Regions from separate parts of the Bacillus sp. PK3-067 genome, predicted to be linked through region 1. Evidence: riboswitches for the same ligand, from Rfam matches in the RefSeq annotation. Region 1 holds a riboswitch; each other region holds the start of a gene.
What was found. A riboswitch is a leader RNA that binds a small molecule or an ion and turns the genes downstream of it on or off. The one in region 1 is predicted to bind S-adenosylmethionine.

Region 1 (3,256 bases):
TACGGATGAATTGTCGGTACAACTTGACTTACGTTTCCTGCGTCGGTTGAACCAATACCCACTCTTTCTTTACGGTTTACGTCTTCGCCTAATAATTCTAGTTCTTCTGCTACGACGTCGTTATATGTTTTTGTTACGAGTAGTTCATCGATTTCATTTTGGAATTGATGGATTTTCACTTTTGTGCCTGTTGCTAACGCTGCTCCCTGTGCGATATTTCTTACTTTTTCTGTTACTTCCGCACATCTTTTTCTCGTTGCTGCGCGGATGAAGAATCTTGCTGCAGCGTAGTCCGGAATAATGTTAGGTGCTTTTCCGCCCTCTGTAATAACACCATGAATTCTTACATCTGACGGAAGTTGTTGGCGAAGTGCGTTAATACCGTTATAGAGCTGAATAACCGCATCTAATGCGTTAATCCCTTCTTCTGGCGAAGCTGCAGCGTGAGCTGTTTTTCCGTAAAAATGAAAATCAAGTGGATCGACTGCTAGTGAAGGACTCGTTGTCGCTGTCTTTCCGCTCGGATGAATCATAAGCGCCGCATCAATGTCTTTAAATAAACCTGCCTTTACATAACTTGATTTCGCGCTACCATTTGGCCCGCCTTCTTCTGCTGGTGTACCAAACACAACAACTTCCCCGCCAATTTCTTCAAGCGTTTCTGATAATGCGATTGCTGCTGCAACACTAATTGTGCCGATTAAATTGTGACCACACGCATGGCCTAGTCCTGGTAAAGCGTCGTACTCCGCTAAAAATGCGATTGCTGGTCCTTGTTTTCCAGAGCTTTTTCGCGCGATAAATCCCGTTTCATGTCCAGCTATATTGTGCTGCAACTGAAATCCTGCACTGCCTAGCAATAAACTTAACGTTCTAGATGCATAAAACTCTTGGTTACCAATCTCTGGATTCGCATGAATATCATGACTTGTTTCTATGTACTTTTCCTTATTTCTTTCGATACTCTCTTCAATTGTTTTTCTTTGTGACGTTACTCCTGTCGCTCCCATTGTTCTTCCTCCTTTTATTTTCACGTAAAAAAGCCTCTTTCTAAAAGATAGAAAGAGGCTTCTGTATATACAGTCAAAATGAGCTTCTTTCTTATCTTTCAAGTTACCTTGCTGGAATTGGCACAGTATTCATAACGAATCCGCTGCCGAGGTATCATAGGGCCAGTCCCTCCACCTCTCGTGATAAGAATTTTCATAAAATTATATTAAATTATTTTTTATTCTAAGTTCATTCCAAGTAAAAGTCAAGGAATTCCTATCCGAATTTACCGAATATCTAAAAATCCTTTTAATACACCAATTGTTTCTGGTGCTTGCAGTCTTGCACATACGTACGGAAATTCCGTGCTACCTTCAAATATCATTTGAGATGTGAGCGGTGCGCCTGCCCAGAAGATTTCATCATCAATTACGATAAACGGGAATGCTTTATTTTGTCTTTGTAACTTTACATTTTTCAGTGGAACTGGTCCATCACTATAAACTATTATTTGTGCATTTGTACGCATGAACGCTTGCCATACTCGTTTATCTACTTGTTTTGTACTTGGAAGTGAAATAATAATTTTTCGTTTTGCGGCTAAAATATCTTTTAATAGCCCTTTCGGCTCTTCAAGATTCATTTCCATAAACCAGCGTAAACGTTTCGAAATTTTCCGTTCCCACAATTGTCTTGATGTCGTGCGATCACACACATCTCCATGACGTTCTATATGAGCTGTTAATTGCGATAACGCTTGTTTTCTAGAAAGATTTTTACGCATATAATGGCAATCTGATAATTGAATGAACTTCCCTCTCGCTCTTGTCACTGCTACATTGACGAGGCGATGGTTTTTATGGTCAAAGAATAGTACGCCAGGTCGTTCTTGTGGATAACTGTCAACCGTATCAAAGATCATCATATCTCTTTCAGAACCTTGGAACTTATGAACTGTAGCCGCTAAAACTGGTATGTGTTGATATTTCGTTCTCTGCAACATTTCTCTAATACACGTCGATAAAAAGCGTGACTGCGCCCTGTAAGGTGTCACAACACCAATTGATTGAATACCGTCTAACAATCCGATTAACATCATTTGCATCGCTACTAAACCAGACATAATGTTAAAACGTGAACCAGAAGCAGCATCTTTTAACGAAAAAGCTCCCATTTGGCTCGTATCAAATAAAACACTCGCTTCATTTGCGAACGGTTGCAATTGCGCAAGTTCTTTACGCTCTGAAACAGACGGATGATCGTATACTCTATTTTTATAAATAAACGAATTCGTAAACTTCGATATATCCGCATGCATACGTCTTTGTTCCTGCAACATAAATAGGTTTGGGTGTGCTTCTGATTTATTAACAGACTCAACAATCCCAGCGTGGTAAAACATATCTTCCCCAAGCCATTTGCGAACAAGTTCATGATTTGCCATCGCAATTGGAGGTAACTGTAAAAAGTCACCGCAAACGACGATACGTTTCCCAAGTGAAGCAGCTAATGCAATTTGCGGAACGAACGCCATACTCACCTCATCTACGACAACTAAATCAAATGTACGCTCATAAATTAGCGCATCAATGGCACATTTCGATAAAGTTGCGCCGATTACTTTCGCATTTTCAATATATTCTTTTTCTACTTCTTTAATTTTAGCCTTTTGCTTTCGAAGATCACTTTCAATCTCTTGTATACGCTTCTTATCAGCAGATGTTGCTTTATACGATAAGATTTTTTCACGAAGATCTTGGCGTGTCTCTTCTAAGTAGAGTCTTTCCTCACCCCATGATCCGTTCGTCGTTTCAACTAACTTAGATGCAAGTAACGTTTCATGATTTCGTATATGTTCATGCTGACTATAACCGTAACGAACAATTTCGCCAGGCGTCCATTTCTTTTTCTTTTCAATTTGCTTCGTTACTTCACTCATTAATACGTCTACTGCCGCGTTACTATGAGCTAACACAAGTACCGATTTTCCTTTTTGATAATGAGCCGAAATAATACGTGATAAATTGTAAGACTTCCCTGTTCCAGGTGGTCCCCATACGTACGTTGTCGGATTGTAAAACGCGCGATATGCCAGTTCATTTTTCGGATTTTTCATCTTCTCAATATGTTTCGGACTGCTCGTCCCATCAACAAGACGCTTTATACGATTACGTTTTAGCTTGTCTTTACGTGCTTCTTTCAATCGCTCTTGCAGTTGCTCTAAAAGTTGCCACGGTTCACTGTATAAAACCGCTTCTCTTATTTC
Region 2 (3,256 bases), 2.5 Mb from region 1:
ACCCTACCCCTAGACTGATTGCAAGTACTAAACTTGAAACAAAAATAATTTTTTTCATATTGTTGCCCCCTTTCCCAAAATAATATCACCTCTTTTCCTATGAAATCTATATAATTTTTAATCTATACTCACTATATAGCGACATGTTTAATAAAGATCTTAAATATGATGTAAATAAAGACAACTCATTTCAGGAGGACATTATGAAGGCGATCATTTGCACACAGTATGGACCACCTAACGTTCTTCAGCTTCAAAATATAGAGAAACCTATACCTAAAAAGAACGAAGTATTAGTTAAAATTCACGCAACAAGTGTATCGACTGGAGATTGTAGAATACGCGGATTTAATAGCCCTCTATTATTTTGGATTCCTATGCGACTTATATTAGGACTTAGAAAACCGAGAAACCCTATACTTGGCGTAGAATTAGCAGGAGAGATAGAGGAGATCGGGACAGATGTAACTCAATTTAAAAAAGGAGATCAAATTTTTGCATTAACAGAACTAAATCTTGGTGGTTATGCCGAATACACATGCGTGCATGAAAGTGGATTAATAACATTAAAACCTACCAATGTAACGTATGAAGAAGCGGCAGTTATTCCTTTTGGTGGAACTTCAGCGTTGCATTTTCTGAGAAAAGGCCGAATAAAAAAGGGGCAACAAGTTCTCATATATGGTGCCTCTGGATCAGTAGGAACAGCTGCCATACAACTCGCTAAATATTTTGGTGCGATCGTTACAGCTGTTTGTAGTAATTCAAATTTTGAACTAGTGCAATCTTTAGGAGCGGATAAAGTGATTGATTATACGAAAGAAGATTTTACTAAGCGGCGCGAGCGTTACGATATTATATTTGATGCAGTTGGGAAGCATAAAAAATCCCTTTGTAAACAAGTATTAGCGCCTAATGGAAAATATGTATCTGTGAATGGAATGATGGCAAAAGTAAGTAAAGAGGATATGATTCTACTAAAAAGACTAACTGAAACAGAACATTTAAAACCTGTTATTGATAGAACTTACCGATTAGAAGAAATTGCTGAAGCTCATATGTATGTGGAAAAAGGGCATAAAAAAGGAAACGTTTCGATTACCTTAAAATAAAATATATTCAGAAAACAATATTGACAATTCTTTTTGTAAGATTTACTATTAGTACCATACTAAAAAACTACATACACATACTCTTATCAAGAGTGGCGGAGGGACTGGCCCGATGATGCCCGGCAACCGAGCTTATGACGTATAAGCTAAGGTGCTAATTCCTGCAAAACGAGTTTTCGTTTTGGAAGATAAGAGAGGAATCTATTTCGTCTATTCGGCACCTCTCTTATTTTTTGGGAGGTGCTTTTTATTTTGGAACGTATATGAAGGGGGATTTATAGATGAAAAAGGTATTATTAAGCATTGTAAGCGGAGCAGTATTATTATTAGGCGCATGTAGTGTGAGTTCAGATAAAGAGGTAAAAGAATTAGACGAGAAAAAGATTACTGTCGGTGTAACAGGTGGACCACATGAACAAATTTTTGAAAAGGTAAAAGAAGTTGCAGCAAAAGATGGCCTCGAAATTGATATAAAAGTATTTAATGATTATGTAGCGCCAAACGTATCATTAGATGAAAAAAGCCTTGATGTAAATAGCTACCAAACGAAATCGTATTTAGATGTATTTAAAGCTGAACGCAATATGAAATTAGCTGAAGTATTTTCAACAGTAACATTCCCTATGGGTGTATATTCTAAAGATATAAAAGATGTAAAAGACTTAAAAGAGGGCGATGCAATTGCTGTACCAAATGACCCAACGAATGAACTTCGAGCTTTAAAATTATTTGAAAAAGCAGGGGTTTTAAAAGTTGATCCAAAGGCTACAGAAAAAGCGACTGCAAAAGATGTAATTGAAAATCCAAAAAAATTAAAGATTGTCGAATTAGAGGCATCTCAATTACCAACGCAACTAAGTGAAGTGAAAGCAGCTGCAATTAACACAAACTTTGCATTAGGTGCAAAATTAAGTCCAGCGAAAGATTCTATTTTCCGCGAAGGAAAAGATTCACCCTATGTGAACTGGGTTGTTGTTCGTACTGAAAATAAAGATGATGCCGTTGTAAATAAATTAAAGAAAGCTTATCAATCTAAAGAAGTAAAAGAGTTTATCGAGAAAAAATTTGATGGTTCAGTTTTACCATCTTGGTAGGAGCTGACGATAATGATTGAATTAAAAAACATATCCAAAGTATTTACAACAAAAAAAGGGAATGTTGAGGCTCTTAAGTCTACTTCCCTTAAAGTAGAAAAAGGCGAGGTATTTGGAATCATTGGGTATAGTGGCGCTGGTAAAAGTACATTGATTCGATGTGTAAATTTATTAGAAAAACCAACGACAGGAAATATCATTGTAAACGAACAAGACTTAACAACGTTATCGACAAAAGAACTAGCAAAAGCGAGACAAAAAATCGGAATGATCTTTCAAGGATTCAATTTACTTAAAACTGTTACCGTTTATGAAAATATCGCATTACCGTTACGGCTTGCTGGCATTCCAAAAGCAGAAATTGAAAAAAGGGTAGAAAAGTATTTACGTATTGTCGATCTTTTTAATCGAAAAGATGCCTATCCGAGTGAACTTTCTGGTGGCCAGAAACAACGTGTTGCCATTGCACGTGCACTATCACATGAACCGGAAGTGTTATTAAGCGACGAAGCAACGAGTGCTTTAGATCCAGAAACAACTGATTCTATTCTTGACCTATTATTAAAGATTAATGAGGAAATCGGGATTACAATTTTATTAATTACACATGAAATGAATGTCATCCAACGTATATGCGACCGAGTTGCTGTTATGGAACATGGAGCAGTAATTGAAAGCGGGACTGTGAAGGAGATCTTCACAAACCCACAACATGTAACAACGAAGAAATTTGTAAATAGTGCATTTGCAGCAAAAATCCCAGCTGAAGTACAAAAAGAACTACAAAGAACCGGAGAAATCGTAACACTTTCATTTATAGGAAATTCTTCTGGTGAACCAGCGTTAGCTATCGCTACAAAACGTTTCCAAGTGTATCCAAATATTTTATCCGGTAATATTACACAGTTAAAACATGAGGCATACGGGAAACTTGTCATTCATATGCAAGGGGAACAAAATGAAATCAACCACGCTTTATCATTTTTACAAGAGCAAGGAATCATCGTAGAAGGGGGTAGAACAGATTATGGGAAACAAGTCCTTTTTGGA
Region 3 (3,256 bases), 2.5 Mb from region 1:
TGATCAATTGCTTGGCGTGCAGAAACGTTTTGAAGTATTTTGTTTTGTTGATTCATACGTAAAAATTGTACGCCTACGTTTGGACGTTCTTTAAAGTTAGCATCCTTTTTATATTTATCGACGAAGTCAGATGTTAGTTTTATACGATCTAATTGTTTTGACTCGAATAAATTTACTTCTGTTGATTTTTCTTTTACGACATTAAAATTGATTTCTTCTAGTTTGACAGTATCTTTATCCCAATAGGTAGGGTTCTTCTTAAATTTAAAGCTTTGTTCGTGCTTCCAATCGCTTAGTGTAAAAGCTCCATTGTACAAAATTGTATTATCTTCTAAAGCGTACTTATCACCTTGTACTTTAAAGAATTCCTCATTAATTGGTAGAAATGTTGGGAACGCTGTTAAGCTAATAAAATAAGGAACAGGACGCTCTAATTCTACCTCAAACGTATGGTCATCAACTGCTTTTACACCAAGTTGGTCGGCTGGAAGTTCTTTGTTGTTAATTTTTGTTGCGTTTTTAATATCAAAGAATAAAAATGCATATTCAGAGGCTGTTGCTGGATCTACGGCACGTTGCCAAGCGAACACAAAATCTTTAGCTGTAACAGGAGTGCCATTTGACCATTTTGAATCTCGCAAATGGAATGTGTATTTCGTTTTATCGCCACTTACTTCATGAGATTTTGCAACACCAGGAACAGGTTTGTTACCTTCACCAAGATTATACAAACCTTCAAATACGTTTCTCATTACTTGACCAGAATCAGTATCTGTAGCACGAGCCGTATCCATTGTTCGTATTTCAGTAGGTGAAGATAAGTTTAAAACCTGTTTACTAGGTGCCTCGTCTTTTGCATTTGCTCCGCTTGCTTCGTTTTTATAACTACCGCAACCAGTTAATAAAATACTTACTCCTACAACTGATGCAATACCGGGTACAAACTTCTTTTTCATTTGATTTTCCTCCTAAATAATTAAGTTTGGATGATGATGAGGGAAATGAAAAATAAAAAATCCCTCTTTTCATATTGAGAAAGAGGGATTTTTACGTACAAGTTATGCACCCGTATATAAACGAAGTCCCTCATTCTATCTTTCAAGCATAAAGCTTGCAGGAAGTGGCACAGTATTCAAAATGAACCTGTTGCCGAGGTTTCAAAGGGCCAGTCCCTCCACCTCTCTTGATACAATGAGTAAACGAATAAATTTTATTAATTTTTTTGTTTCTTTGATAATTCAAAATCTTACACCTTGAATAATGAAGTGTCAACTAAATGAAATATAGTTTAAATTTTCAGTTTTCTTAAATGAAAAAACCACTGCATATGGCAGTGGTTTTTCTACTAGAAGTTAAAGTTATCTGGATCTGGACCAACGCGACGATCTTCATTTAAAGCTTGAATTGCTTTCATATCATCAGCACTTAATTCAAAGTCGAAGATGTTTGCATTTTCAATAATGCGATGTTCTTTAATTGATTTAGGAATTGTTACAACTTCGTTTTGTAAATCCCAACGTAAAATAATTTGCGCAGTTGATTTATTATATTTTGTCGCAATTTCTTGTAACGTTGGATTATCTAGTAGTTGTCCTTGCATTAATGGTGACCAAGCTTCAAGCTGGATATTATGTTCTTTACAGAATGCATGTAACTCTTCTTGTGCTAAACGTGGGTGGTATTCCACTTGGTTGACCATTGGCTTAATTTCAGCAATTTCAAATACGTCTTGTAAGTGGTGAATGTGGAAATTACTCACACCGATAGCGCGAACACGGCCATCTTTATAAAGTGTTTCTAATGCTTTCCATGATTCAGTATATTTCCCTTTTACAGGCCAATGTACTAAATATAAATCTAAATATTCTAGACCTAATTTCTCTAATGTAGTTTCAAATGCTTGAAGCGTTGTTTCATATCCTTGATCGCTATTCCATACTTTTGAGGTAATAAATAATTCTTCACGTGAAACACCGGATTCACGAATCGCTTGCCCAACGCCTTCTTCATTTTGATAGATTGCTGCAGTATCGATGCTGCGGTAGCCATTTTTAATTGCTGCTTTTACAGAATCAATTACTTCTGAACCATCTTCTACTTTAAAAACACCTAAACCAAACCAAGGCATTTTTACACCGTTATGTAATGTTGTATAGTCTTTTAAACTTGTTAAAATCATATTATTTCCCCCTAGCTTTTTTGTTTGTTGCTTCTACTGCTTTTTGAATTGCCTCTGAAAAATTATATTCGTATAAAGTTTTGAGACCCTCAGCTGTGGAACCACCTGGCGTTGTTACTTGTTCGCGAAGGTTAGCTGGATTTTGCGTTTGTTCAAGCATAGAAGCAGAGCCAGAAATCATTTGAATGACAAGATGTTTTGCGGTTTCTTCATCAACTCCATAACTTTTTGTTGCTTCAATTAAGCTTTCAGCAAAGTAATAAAGGAAGGCTGGTGCACTTCCAGTAACTGCAGTAAGCTGATGAACTTCTTCCTCAGTACAAAGTTGCGAAGTACCAATACCTTTTAAAAGTAGTTGCAGGGTTTCTTGATGTATCTCGTTTACTGATTGTCCCATTGTATATAAGGAGATAGACTTTCCAATTTCAGCAGCTGTATTAGGCATAATCCAAGCAACAGGCGTGCCTTTTGGGAGTCTAGCTTCTAAATAAGATGGTCCAATGCCAGCTGCTACTGTTACGACTAGTTGATTTGATATTAACGGAGATAGCTCAGCTAATAACTCTTCATGAGCCGAAGGTGGCATTGCTAAAACAACCGTATCAACAGATGTAACATGCTGTTTCCAATCTGTTGTAGTAGACACATTATATCGATGTTGTAACTGTTTTAGCTTTTCTATGTTGCTTCGGTTAGAGACGATAATTTCTTCGATGTACTCTTTGCTTGTTTTAAGTAATCCGGAAAATATAGCTTCTGCCATACGACCGGCACCAATAAATAAAATTCGATGTTTAGTTAGCATATCCTTTATTCCTTTCTAGTAGAGATATGTTATAAAAACGATATCATCTTTAAGAGAATTTTGTAAAAAGAAAAGACTTACCGTAGATGGAATGGATAATGAGAAGGAGGAGATTCATGGTAAAGGAAAGGGCTATTCCTTATACTGGTGATAGGGAATTTATTACACATCTGGGGAGAGATAAATATGGTTAGAAGTCCACTTTTTTTACTTGTTTCTAGTATTATTTGTGTATTAGTTGGATTGTATATTCAATCGAGTTATATTGAAAT
Region 4 (3,256 bases), 1.8 Mb from region 1:
AATCTCCATACGAGGGTGCATGGATGGTTAAAGTTGAACTTTCTGATGCAAGCCAAGTTGAGAAGTTATTAACTGCAGAAAAATATGCAGAAATGACAAACCAAGACTAATTATAGTCGACTAAAGGACAGCCTTTGTGCTGTCCTTTTTTATTTTTTGTGAAATAATGAAATTCAAGTTATATGTAAATAAATAAGCTATTATGAGAAAAACTGTTTTTTGGTAAGGTTTCATAAGTCTTCACAATCTAAACGAGCCGCTTGCGCTTTTCATTGTCCAGCTCCACCTCCTAGCCCTTCATGTCTAAGAACCTTCCGCACGAGAAGACAAAAAGCGTCTTCTGTGCGAAAGAACCTTAGCCAACAGGGCTAAACAGTCGGTTCCGCTTTTCTTTATGATCCAGCTCCAGCGGCTAGATTGTTCGGTGGCTTCGCTTCTTCCTACAAGGCCAAAAGCGCCTTTACGTCAGAAGCTCCATCCCCCCTCACAATCTAAACGAGCCGCTTGCGCTTTTCTTTTGCAAAAATAAACAGGAAACAACATGAAAATAACGAATATACTATATACTAAGTTCAAGGTTGTATAGTATATGGTGATCGGGTGATGACATATGATTTATGTAGAAAAAGTCATTATTGTAGAAGGTACATCAGATAGAAGAAAGATTGAATCTATTATTCGTGAACCGGTGGAAATTGTTTGTACAAATGGTACAATTGGTTTGTCGAAAATGGATGAGCTCGTTGATCAGTTTTTTGATAAGGAAGTGTATGTGCTAGTGGATGCTGATGATGCTGGAGAAAAGTTAAGGAAACAATTTCGAAAAGAATTCCCGCAAGCCGAGCATATCTATATTGATCGCTCGTACCGAGAAGTGGCAACTGCGCCATCTACACACTTAGCAAATGTATTATGGGGAGCCGACATTGACGTTTATACAGAATATTTACGGTAAGGAATGATAGAAGTGATTGATTGGACAGGAGCCGAAGCTACAGCCCTAATAGAGAACGAAGAAAAAACAGTATTATATGTATATACTCCAATGTGTGGAACATGCCAATTAGCAAAAAAGATGTTAACAGTGGTTGAGATGACAATTGAAGATTTGAAAATTGGGATGTTAGATTTAAATTATGCTCCGCATTTAGCAAAAGAGTATGGGATTGAAAGTGTACCTTGTTTACTTGTTTTTGAAAATGGGACACTGATGAAGAAGATATACGCATTTCATTCGGTTGAATATTTATATACGGAATTAAAGTAGGCGGCAAAAATTTTGCCGCCTCGACATATTTCTTGGGAAATATGTCGAGATGCAGGATGGATACAGTATTTGTCGAGCGAAAATAACAGGATTGCTCTTTAGTGAGAGGGAATGGTATGTAATAGAAAGTGATATGAAGGATGTGATTTAGGGTGAGATTATATTCTTTGCTTCAATCATTTGTAAATTACGCTAATGGTCAATATCATTTAGAACCGCTTTTAAGACAAGAAGAAAAAACTGTTAATTTTCGCTTTGGAGATGAAAGTTGTTCGTTACAAATTTCAAGAGATTATATAGAGTTGGTACATGAGGAAAGAGGAACGGAACAAATCATTTGCTTAGATGAAAAGGATATAGAACAATTGGTGAATGGAAATGTACGATTGCAAATGCTAATGAATGATGGACGTGTACAATATTCGGGAACGTACCGAACGATGTTATTAGTGGAATCGATGTTTCATATATGTAAACCGATGTCAGTAGGTGCTTAAAATTCTGAAGTTTCATTTTTTGCGAAAATTTCTGTTGACATGGTGAGTGTATATTGATACAATTCAAGTCATAAAATATAGACAATTTCATAAATTTCAAATCAGACGAAAATTGAATCTGATTTCTCTTATCAAGAGAGGTGGAGGGACTGTGCCCTGTGAAGCCCGGCAACCGTCAACTTATGTTGAAATGGTGCCAATTCCTGCAAAGCAAATGCTTTGAGAGATGAGAGAGAGGGATAATGTTGTTATATACGCATAAAAACCTTTCTGCTTCTCTAAAGCAGAAAGGTTTTTTTATTGTTTGAATGTGGAGGACATTCAAATAATAAAAGTAATGATAACAGTGGACTACACGCATTAAAAATAAAAAATTGCGGAGTCGACCTAAAATCTTTATGAAATCTAGCTCCAGCGGCTAGAACAGTCGGTCGTTTCATCCCTTCCTATGAGGCAAAAAGCGCCTCTACGTCAGGGATTCAAACGCCCTCTTGTTCTAAACGAGCCGCTTGCGCTTTTTATTTAAAAAAGGGGTGATACACCATGATTCTATTAGAGAATGTAAAGAAAATATATAAAGCAAAAAGCGGTGATGTCACTGCTGTAGATAATGCCAATTTAAAAATAGATAAAGGTGAAATATTTGGTGTTATCGGATATAGTGGCGCTGGAAAAAGTTCTTTAATTAGATTGTTCAATCAGTTGGAGAAACCAACTTCTGGTCAAATTACAATTGCAAATCGTGTCATTTCAGCAATTACAGGAAGCGAACTTCGTAAGGCAAGGCAAGAAATTGGAATGATTTTTCAGCACTTCAACTTACTTTGGTCACGAACAGTACGTGAAAATATAGAGTTTCCACTTGAAATTGCAGGTGTTGATAAAGCGAAGAGAAGAAAACGTGTTGATGAATTAATTCATCTTGTTGGATTAGAAGGAAGAGGAGACGCGTACCCATCTCAGCTGAGCGGGGGACAAAAGCAACGCGTCGGGATTGCAAGAGCATTAGCTAATAATCCACAAGTGCTTTTATGTGACGAAGCAACGTCAGCTCTTGATCCGGAAACGACAGATCAAATTTTGGATTTACTATCAGACATTAATAAGCGCCTTGGTTTAACAATTGTACTCATTACACATGAGATGCACGTAATTCGAAAGATTTGTAATCGTGTTGCGGTAATGGAGAAAGGAAAGATTGTAGAAACAGGTCCAGTACTTGATGTATTCCGTAATCCGAAGCAAGATATTACGAAACGATTTGTACAGCAGTTAACGGATTCTGAAGATACAAATGAAACGATTGAAAGTTTAATTGAAAAATATCCAGATGGAAAAGTAATTCGTTTGCAGTTTATCGGTGAGGCTGTAGAAAGACCAGTGCTTCAACGATTGATGCAACGCAGTGACATAGAAGTTAGCATTTTGCAAGGAAATATCGCACAAACGAATAACGGTTCTTACGGTAGTTTAGTTGTTCATTTAAATGGTG

Region 2: it holds a riboswitch for S-adenosylmethionine, as region 1 does, so the genes downstream of both, M1D73_RS01010 (MetQ/NlpA family ABC transporter substrate-binding protein) here and M1D73_RS16025 (M20 family metallopeptidase) in region 1, are expected to answer to the same signal.
Region 3: it holds a riboswitch for S-adenosylmethionine, as region 1 does, so the genes downstream of both, M1D73_RS01110 (peptide ABC transporter substrate-binding protein) here and M1D73_RS16025 (M20 family metallopeptidase) in region 1, are expected to answer to the same signal.
Region 4: it holds a riboswitch for S-adenosylmethionine, as region 1 does, so the genes downstream of both, M1D73_RS25540 (methionine ABC transporter ATP-binding protein) here and M1D73_RS16025 (M20 family metallopeptidase) in region 1, are expected to answer to the same signal.

The regions. Positions count from the first base shown of each region.
Region 1 covers NZ_CP096490.1:3,124,419-3,127,674, forward strand. Annotated here, with positions in the region: gene M1D73_RS16025 (M20 family metallopeptidase) at 1-1,010, opposite strand, end outside; SAM riboswitch class I at 1,099-1,200, opposite strand; gene M1D73_RS16030 (AAA domain-containing protein) at 1,277-3,256, opposite strand, start outside.
Region 2 covers NZ_CP096490.1:171,653-174,908, reverse strand. Annotated here, with positions in the region: gene M1D73_RS01020 (DUF6612 family protein) at 1-58, opposite strand, end outside; gene M1D73_RS01015 (NAD(P)-dependent alcohol dehydrogenase) at 204-1,112, shown strand; SAM riboswitch class I at 1,193-1,307, shown strand; gene M1D73_RS01010 (MetQ/NlpA family ABC transporter substrate-binding protein) at 1,394-2,206, shown strand; gene M1D73_RS01005 (methionine ABC transporter ATP-binding protein) at 2,219-3,256, shown strand, end outside; gene M1D73_RS01000 (methionine ABC transporter permease) at 3,234-3,256, shown strand, end outside.
Region 3 covers NZ_CP096490.1:192,882-196,137, forward strand. Annotated here, with positions in the region: gene M1D73_RS01110 (peptide ABC transporter substrate-binding protein) at 1-956, opposite strand, end outside; SAM riboswitch class I at 1,089-1,193, opposite strand; gene M1D73_RS01115 (aldo/keto reductase) at 1,346-2,179, opposite strand; gene proC (pyrroline-5-carboxylate reductase) at 2,181-2,984, opposite strand; gene pnuC (nicotinamide riboside transporter PnuC) at 3,171-3,256, shown strand, end outside.
Region 4 covers NZ_CP096490.1:4,935,498-4,938,753, reverse strand. Annotated here, with positions in the region: gene gcvH (glycine cleavage system protein GcvH) at 1-110, shown strand, start outside; gene M1D73_RS25555 (toprim domain-containing protein) at 611-955, shown strand; gene M1D73_RS25550 (thioredoxin family protein) at 959-1,267, shown strand; gene M1D73_RS25545 (hypothetical protein) at 1,420-1,764, shown strand; SAM riboswitch class I at 1,890-1,997, shown strand; gene M1D73_RS25540 (methionine ABC transporter ATP-binding protein) at 2,308-3,256, shown strand, end outside.